One region of the Paenibacillus sp. FSL H7-689 genome, then DNA from elsewhere that is predicted to be linked to it. Evidence: riboswitches for the same ligand, from Rfam matches in the RefSeq annotation. Region 1 holds a riboswitch; each other region holds the start of a gene.
What was found. A riboswitch is a leader RNA that binds a small molecule or an ion and turns the genes downstream of it on or off. The one in region 1 is predicted to bind cyclic di-AMP.
Positions count from the first base shown of each region.

Region 2: it holds a riboswitch for cyclic di-AMP, as region 1 does, so the genes downstream of both, C170_RS14940 (hypothetical protein) here and C170_RS11655 (C40 family peptidase) in region 1, are expected to answer to the same signal.
Region 3: it holds a riboswitch for cyclic di-AMP, as region 1 does, so the genes downstream of both, C170_RS20540 (3D domain-containing protein) here and C170_RS11655 (C40 family peptidase) in region 1, are expected to answer to the same signal.
Region 4: it holds a riboswitch for cyclic di-AMP, as region 1 does, so the genes downstream of both, C170_RS05865 (C40 family peptidase) here and C170_RS11655 (C40 family peptidase) in region 1, are expected to answer to the same signal.

Region 1 is NZ_ASPU01000015.1:160,898-163,101, forward strand. It holds gene pelA (pectate lyase) at 1-764, opposite strand, end outside; cyclic di-AMP (ydaO/yuaA leader) riboswitch at 1,193-1,324, shown strand; gene C170_RS11655 (C40 family peptidase) at 1,330-1,794, shown strand; gene C170_RS11660 (carboxymuconolactone decarboxylase family protein) at 1,868-2,197, opposite strand.
Region 2 is NZ_ASPU01000015.1:849,606-851,809, forward strand. It holds gene C170_RS14935 (HAD family hydrolase) at 1-585, opposite strand, end outside; gene C170_RS14940 (hypothetical protein) at 826-1,224, opposite strand; cyclic di-AMP (ydaO/yuaA leader) riboswitch at 1,340-1,515, opposite strand; gene C170_RS14945 (glutathione peroxidase) at 1,887-2,204, shown strand, end outside.
Region 3 is NZ_ASPU01000028.1:202,199-204,402, forward strand. It holds gene C170_RS20530 (ABC transporter substrate-binding protein/permease) at 1-198, shown strand, start outside; gene C170_RS20535 (amino acid ABC transporter ATP-binding protein) at 185-907, shown strand; cyclic di-AMP (ydaO/yuaA leader) riboswitch at 1,126-1,320, shown strand; gene C170_RS20540 (3D domain-containing protein) at 1,323-1,997, shown strand; gene C170_RS20545 (polysaccharide deacetylase family protein) at 2,107-2,204, opposite strand, start outside.
Region 4 is NZ_ASPU01000009.1:29,152-31,355, reverse strand. It holds gene C170_RS05870 (GNAT family N-acetyltransferase) at 1-221, opposite strand, end outside; gene C170_RS05865 (C40 family peptidase) at 577-1,047, opposite strand; cyclic di-AMP (ydaO/yuaA leader) riboswitch at 1,051-1,188, opposite strand; gene C170_RS05860 (hypothetical protein) at 1,434-2,204, opposite strand, start outside.

The DNA of each region.
Region 1 (2,204 bases):
CTTTCATACTTGTAACCCGTAATTTTCACTTTGTTAAACCAAGCCTCCGCTCCTTTAATGGATGCGGTAATTTTAGCGTTAGCAGGTCTGGTTTTCAGAAATTTAACAATCGTTACACTCTCTCCAGCTGTCAGCGATGGCACTTCGTAGATTCTTGCGCTCGCTGGTTTAAGAGAGCTGGAATCATGTTGTTGTCCCCATGCTGTCAGCTTACCACCTGAAACGACCTGTGTATTCAGAATCGCCTCCACACCTTTGGCAACTGAATTTTTACTGCGGTTAGCAAGTGTACTGTCGATAAATGAGAAATCACCTTTGCGTGCCGCTACTTCATCCAGCATGATCATTACATTAATCATGGCATCATCATTGTAAGTGATGTGCTTGTGGTATCCGGAGCTTTGGTAAACTTGTGGCCACCCGCCGTTTGAATACTGCATGTTGATCAAAAAGTTAATTCCTTTGATTGCAGCTGTGGAGTAACGCGGATCATTCGTCTTTTTAAATTCCTTCGCCAATCTTCTAATTTCTGAGTATGTAGCCTTGTTGTCTATCGTGGACTTTGCCCACTCTCCACTTGTCTGTTTATAATCTTTTCTCCAACCTCCATCCGGCAGCTGGTTCTTCAAAATATCAGAAATACTCGCTGTAGTACCCGACGCATCTGCAGCAGATACCGTCCCTACAGGGAGAACTGCCATTCCAACTGCTGAGAACACCATCGTACATGCCAGGACAAAAGTAATTATTTTCTTCGCTTTCAAATGTAACACTCTCCTATGTTCGTTTTTATAAATCTTCCACTTCTACTTTACCTATGATACGCGTCTCTAAACCTCCTTTATTTGTATTTATCGCATAATAAAATCAATTTTAATCCAATATGTGGATTGGATAATCAGATAATATGCAAAAAATCGATTTTTGTCAATATATGCAACTCAATGAATATAATCTCTCTAATTCTACATAAAGGAATAGTTCTTTTAACTCATGACAAACCTATCTATTTATCCAAATTCGTCTTAAACGAATCAATAATGACGTTTTTGTCATGAATGATACCCCAACTTGATCCCTTTTTTCATATAAAAACCTTAATTCCGCTAACATTGAGGTATTAAGAAAGGGTTTAAATGGGTTTGACAATTACGCATTTATGCAATATAGTTTCAAATAGTTACAAAAACTTAATTATTCATTGCCGAGTTTCATGTTTGAAAACGGGGGAACCAATTTGGGTGAATTATTCTTATACATAGGAAATATAGGGAACCTTCTACCGAACCCTTAGCTAACTCCGTAGGCATCGAAGGGAGAACATTGATTTTGAAAAAACTGATTATCTCCATTTTTGGAGCAGCTGTATTATTTACATCCGGGGCAACAAGCACAGAGGCAAGCAGTATCAACTCCGTAGTGAACAACATGACAGGTATTCCTTACAAATGGGGTGGCACAACTGTAGCCGGCTTCGACTGTTCTGGTTTTATGAGATATCTTTTCAACAAATACAGCATTGAATTACCACGTACTTCGCAGCAGCAAGCCAAAGCAGGTACTCCCGTTTCCAAGAGCAATGTTCGGACAGGTGATCTGGTGTTCTTTAATACAACAGGCAAAGGCATTTCACATACAGGTGTATATATCGGCGGCGGACAATTCGCTCATGCCTCCAGCAGTAAAGGTGTAAGCATCACGAAGTTATCGAATCCATACTTCAATGATCGTTATGTAACAGCACGTCGGGTAACTGGACAGTTTATGTATGATAAAATGTTAGGTAAAATGTGATTCACATACAAAAAGGCATCGGTTATTAACCGGATGCCTTTTTTGCACTTAAAAATTTATGTTGCATTGCTTACTAATGCAGCGCCTTCTGCACTCGCATCGCACCCTGAGACAGGGCATGTCCTCCACCAACAGCTCCGGCCACGGCTACGGTCTCCATGATCTCCTGATCAGTTGCACCCTTGGCACGGGCTTCTTCTACATGGTAGAAGGTACATACCTCATTGTTGGCGAATAATCCAATGCCAAGCGCAATTAGCTGTTTTGTCTTCGCATCAATCACGCCAGGTTGGAAGCATTCTCCGGTAAACTCATGATACGACTTCACCACACCTGGCAGCACATCGCTTAATGCTCCAATCTGATCCTTGTAGGCATGAACTTTATCATTCATCAATGTCATGGCTTGT
Region 2 (2,204 bases), 690 kb from region 1:
GTAACCCTGCATAATTCGAATCGTACGCATGCCCAGATTCCGAGCAGGTATAATGTCGTTATCGATCCGATCTCCGATCATGACGGCTTCCTCCGGTTCACAACCGGCCTGCTTCAAGGCCACAGCGTATAACTCAGGGTCTGGCTTGGACACTCCTTCTTCAGCCGAACATGCCAGAACATCAACATACTTCCGCAAGCCGTAGCTCTCCAGTCTCTCTTCCGTTCCAGGACTCTGATTGGCAATAATGCCAATGCGATAATGCCGTGACAACTGCTGAAGAACGGAATCTGCTGAAGGAAAAGGACGTTCAAGATCTTTTTGAAACTTCAGCTTGTCCTGAATCTGTTTCTGATGCCCCTCGTCTTCAACAAATGTGCGAATTGCCACTCTCATAGGCCATTGCTCATATTTTCGGTAACAGTTCGCGAACAGTTCGCGTACCGCCTCAATCTTCACCGGATACCCCAAAGCACAAGCTTCACGGACAAACTGTCCGATAATATCATCAACCGGCTCCCATTCATCCACCAGCGTATCTCCAACATCAAAAAACAACCATTTCAATCCACCTACATCCGGCACGCCAATTCCTCCTTGTAAGCCACAGGTGATTCCTGATCCTAATCTAAAAGTTCGTGTTCAAAAAGTCTTGAACTACCTTTAAAACCATAAAAAAGAAGACTCACCATCCTGCATGAGTCTCCTCAAACTTCCGTTTATCGATGAATCAATTTCATAATACCTTGAGTAAATTCTGAAATTGATTCTAATACATTCAATTATAACAGGCACCTTACACCTGAGCAATCACAAGCTATGGCATTAACCATTGAGGAGAAAGCCAACTTCCCCATTGAGCGAATATACAATCCGGTCTGCGCCCATGCCCCGATAGATGCCCTTAGGATGACTCTGCTCCGTAATGACGCACAGGGATTTCGATGTCCATGAACGGCAGATCTGTAAATAACGACAGGTCAGATTCAGGCTGTTCTCGAAAATAAACACGTTGCCTACGCTGCCCTGCGGCAAAAACCATTTTTGAGCTGCAGCCGTATTCATGCGAATGACATGTTCTACTCCGATTCTACGGAGTCTGCGCTCTTCCCCTGCACTGTTGGTTAGAACGGCAAACGGCATTTTTTTGTACATCAGCAATTTGATAAATTTGCGTCCTGCTTCATTTGGAGCAGTCACTAAGATCATCTCAGTATCCATCATTCGTTCCTCCCTTGGCGTGAAAAGACAACAAAAAAGAAGCGTGGGGGACCAAGGCCTCCCGAACGCTTCTTAAATAACCCATGGCGAAAACACCATGAACCAGCGTACGGCTTGTTGCCTCTCCCTTTAACGCTTACGAGGTTAGCTGACGGATTCGGGCGCGAGAGTCGCCCTATTTCCGGCTGTCACCGGAAAATTCACCCCATGAATGCCCACTGTCCTGGACAGCGCATTCCGTTGGTTCCCCCGTTTCCCATTCATTAATGAATGGAAACTCAGCGATTAAAACATCGTTCGTATATCTTAAGGTAAGATCGAGCGATATTATCGTTTGTTTCGTTTTTCAAGTACATTTTAGTTTAAATTGAAATTACGTTATGAATCATACACCCGTGCCATGTCGGTGTAAAGTCCGCCCAGATCACCAAATCGGCAGATTTTTGCCAATTCCTATCCATAATAACGCTTACAACAAAGTTATACTCTATCTATCTCTTCAAGGCTATCTAATTCTCACTCTGGCGTAAATCACTTCGCAATTCATTCACGTATTCTGCACAACTTGCCTGTTTTGATTCTTTTAACACCATATTAGTTTTGCAATATTTAATTGCAACCAATATAATAGAAGATATAAGAGTAAATAAATGGAGGCGATTTAGATGACAGTCTACGATTACAAAGTGAATACCCTTCGCGGTCAAGAAGTTGAAATGTCCGACTACCGTGACAAAGTGCTCCTGATTGTGAATACGGCAAGCTCATGCGGCCTTACCCCTCAATTCAAAGGTCTGCAAGAATTGCAAGACAAGTTTCAAGATGCTCCATTTGAAGTGCTTGGTTTCCCAAGCAACCAGTTTGCACAGGAAAAAGGATCTTCCGACGATATTGCCGAGTTCTGTCAGATGAATTATGGCGTGAGTTTCCCCATGTTTGAGAAAATTGATGTGAACGGCTCAAGCGCTCACCCTCTTTTCCAA
Region 3 (2,204 bases), on a different contig from region 1:
ATCATCAAAGAATCCTCCATTATCTCCGTTATCGGTATGGTGGATATTATGTATCAGGCAAGTGTAGTCAAGAACATTACGTACCAAGGCTTGAGTCCATTTTTGATTGCAGCAGCCATCTACTTTGTAATGACGTTCATTTTGTCCAAGCTGCTGGGACGACTGGAAAGGAAGTTGAGTGCAAGTGATAGACGTTAGACAATTACACAAATCTTATGGAAATAACGATGTGCTTAAGGGCATAAACGTGACGATTGGCAAAGGTGAGGTTGTCGTGGTTATCGGTCCTTCCGGTTCAGGTAAAAGTACGTTCTTGCGTTGTTTGAACCTGCTGGAACAGCCTACCTCAGGAGAGATTGATTTTGAAGGCGTGTCAATCACGGACCCCAAGCATAACATTAACGCAACTCGTGAGAAAATGGGCATGGTGTTCCAGCACTTCAACCTGTTCCCACACAAAACGGTAGAGCAAAACATTACGATTGCTCCGATTAAAGTAAAGAAACAATCCACTCAGGAAGCGGAGAAAATTGCCGCTGATCTGCTTAACACCGTAGGCTTGTACGATAAAAAAGATACATTCCCGAATCAGCTGTCTGGTGGACAGAAGCAGCGGATCGCCATTGCTAGAGCATTGGCCATGCAGCCGCATGTGATGCTGTTTGACGAGCCAACTTCGGCACTGGACCCCGAGATGGTCGGTGAAGTGCTGGATGTCATGAAACGCCTTGCAGAAGGCGGGATGACAATGGTCATCGTAACCCATGAGATGGGTTTTGCACGTGAAGTGGGAGACCGAATCCTGTTCATGGATGGCGGGGTTATTGTGGAAGAGGGAACACCTGATGAGGTGTTTGGAGCTCCAAAAAATTCACGTACACGTGATTTTCTTGCCAAAGTACTCTAAACGATGTGATTAAATAGCGTTACTGACTTCGAGTCGGTAACGCTATTTTTTATGGATAATAATGACGTATGGATTCGGAAAAGTAACTATTCTGTTACCAAATGTAAAGGAATCGGGTCAACCAAACTTTCTGAATTAACCAGTATTCTTACAAATGCTTACAAGCTAAAAACCATTTGGTAAGAATTACTACAAGTTCAGGTTACAAAATTGTGATATATTGAACTCTGCCGAAACTTCCGGACAGGGAGTGCGGGGGATGTAACGATGCAGATTGTGCAGGGGGAAGATCTACAGCACACTGCTTGGGGTGAATTGGGTACATAACGTTTCAAATGTAACGAAGAACCTATAGGGTGGGCTCCTCATCCGAATCCGACAACTAACTTCGCAGGCACAATGAGGGAGGAAGACCATGATTAACAAGAAACGTATAGCCAAAACAGCAGTAGCATTAATGACAACAGCAATGCTCATTCAAGCCGTTCCGGCTCACGCCGATTCAGTTCATGTGGCCAAAGAAGGGGATACCTTCTACACCTTATCAAAACAATATGGAGTAGCACTCAACACGTTAATTAAAGCAAACAACGACATTTCGGCTTACAACATTTATGGTGGTTTGAAAATTACGATTCCCGGTAAGGCAAACAATGTAGCAGCCGCTGCGGCAACGGAGAGCAAGACCCAAGCGAAGACTGTTACTACAGCAAGCTTGGACGTCAACGCAGATAACAAAGTTGTTCAAGCCTGGGGTAAAACATTCGATTACAGCAAAGCTGTGAACGTAAAAGCAACGGCATACTCTGCAGATCCGTCTGAAAATGGAGGCTGGGGTGCAGTCGATTATTTCGGAAATGACCTTGAACTGGGTACGATTGCAGTTGATCCAAGTGTAATTCCACTTGGAACTAAAGTACTGGTAACTGGTCACAGCCATCCAGGATTGCCAAAACAAGCTTTTGTAGCCACAGCACGTGATGTGGGCGGTGCAATCAAGGGTCACCGGATTGATATCTTTATCCCGGGTAGCAAACAGTCTGTAAGCTCATTTGGTTTTCAGGATATCGAGCTGTACATTCTGAAGTAGAGAGAAAATAACATTTAAAATGAATTCAAACAGGGTGTCTGCCAGTCGCTAAATTTGCGATTGAACAGCACCCTTTTAATATTCTCATTTATTTTCTATCAAGTTCATCTTAATCTTTGGCCTTTGGCAATCCCAACATTTCGTCCAAGGTGACCAGTTCATATCCCCGATTACGTAGTTCCTCAATAATTTCAGGCAAAGCCTCAA
Region 4 (2,204 bases), on a different contig from region 1:
TATTGAGCAAACCCACATATACGATCGTTCTGATCCAGGACGATCGCATATTGCTCCTGCCGCAGCTGTGCATCTCCGAATTCCACTTCCAGAGCTTTCATCTGCTCCCAGGGGAGCCAGCTGTAGATATTGTAAGGCGGATCATACTGCCAACTGCAGATAAGCTCCGCATGTTCTTCTCGCATGGGTACAACGTGAAACGTCACAGGGGTTTCCTTCATACACCTGCATGCTCCTTTCCTTGAAACAGAACTCTTTGTCCACTCTACAAAAGAGATGTTCATTTAGCAAGTCTTCCTTCCCAAGAAAAAAAATGAAACAAAAGTTCCGGTAATTTCGTTTATATTATAACGGGATGGGTAAAAACATCATAAGGGCACGGACGAACGAACGCAAAATGAACCTGTTGATGTCGCAGGATATGCCCCGAGTATAACTTGCAACATGAATAAGGATTGAAGCACAAAAAAACCGCCGGATACATTCCTGCGGAGAATGTACCGGGCGGTTCTGTTATGCTTCTTGCTTCGTTCCAATATGGTTAATGGTTACAGCATCATGTTGCTCAGCTTGTCCCTAGTCAAGGGCCAGTGATTCATATGCGTCCGTGCTCATAATCCGTTTTGCGCCAACATAACGATTGGCCCAATAGTTTTCACTCAATGCACTGATCGTAACGCCTTTGGAAGAAGAGGAGTGTGCGAACTTTCCATCCCCTACAAAGATTCCTACATGGGACACGCCTTTACCTGTTGTATTAAAGAACACCAGATCGCCAGCTCTCATCTCCATGCGGGATACGGAATCGCCCATGTCGAATTGGGAACTGGATTGGCGTGCCAAATCAATACCCAACTTGTCGAATACATACCGGGTAAATCCGGAGCAATCAAAGCCGTTAAGCGTTGTTCCCCCACTTTTGTATGTAGTTCCCATTGCTGAATCAATTACTGTGTCCATCTTTGAATCTGCGAATGCGCTACCTGCACCAAGCGATAAAGCGAATGTGATGCTAAGTACAGCTGCGGTTAATTTCTTCTTGAACAAGAGATATTCCCCTTCCAATGCCTGCGAGGTTAGCTTAAGGATTCGGTTGAAGGTCCCCTATGATCCCTCTGTAGCAAGATCAATTCACCCATAACTGGTTCCCCCGCTTCCCAGGTGCCAGGAATTTGGCTATGCTAGTTATGCACCTGCGAAATCAAGAAATGACGATTTAATTTTAAGTAGTTACAAATATGAATGTAAAGATTACAAAGTTGTTACTAAAAACTCACTGCGATTATTGTAACAGAGGAGTACGGCTTTGGCAACGTTTAGCAACAAATTTAGCAAAAAAAACCTCGACCTTTGACGGGGAAAGGTTGAGGTTTGCCTATTTATAAGTACATATTAGGCCATGAGTTTAACATGTGATGGTAACAATTTTTAAACTATCTGCTCTCGCCTTTGGATATTTTGGACTGCCATAATCGGAAATGGCTGCATATTTTCCACAGACTCAATAGACATCTGGCAAGTGGATACGTCTGTTGTAGTATAAGTCCGGTCAGTCCAGTTAATAACCATGAGGCTGTAGTGAATGCCCCAAAGACGAGCAGGTGTACTCCGCCCAGCAGTAATGCAATGCCGATTACAGCGATGAGATGACGCAGTGCAATCCAGAGTGCTTTGAGGGTACCGTGAGCCCCGCCTTCTCCTTCTGGTGCCGAAACACCGAACTGCATATAGAGTATGACATGGTGGATGATCCAACCATATACAATCCAGGCAGCAACATAAGGTATGCCAGGTAAAAGTAATTGAAGGGAATGAAATCCGTCCATGAGAATCGAGTAGAGCTTCGGTATGAGCCAGTAGGCGGGCAGAAGTATCAATAATGTACGTATGGTGTGGAGCAGCAGCATCGGTTTCCACAGATTTTTGATTCCGCGGACAAAGGGAATGCGCTCTTCTGTAGAATTAAAGTGCTGAAGTGAGTAGAGCAGTCCTGCCTGAATGAGGGGGCTGATCAACATGCGAACCAGCAGCATGCCCCCGAGAATCCATAGATAACGATGAACCTCCGGATGGGTAGACAGGTTAAGTTGACTTTCCATTTTGAACAAAAGTGTACTCAGCTCACCGGCATCAGCATCTGGATAGCGAAGGAGCAGTGGGATGACGGCCGATTGTACCATTCGATAGAAGAAATATCCCCAAAT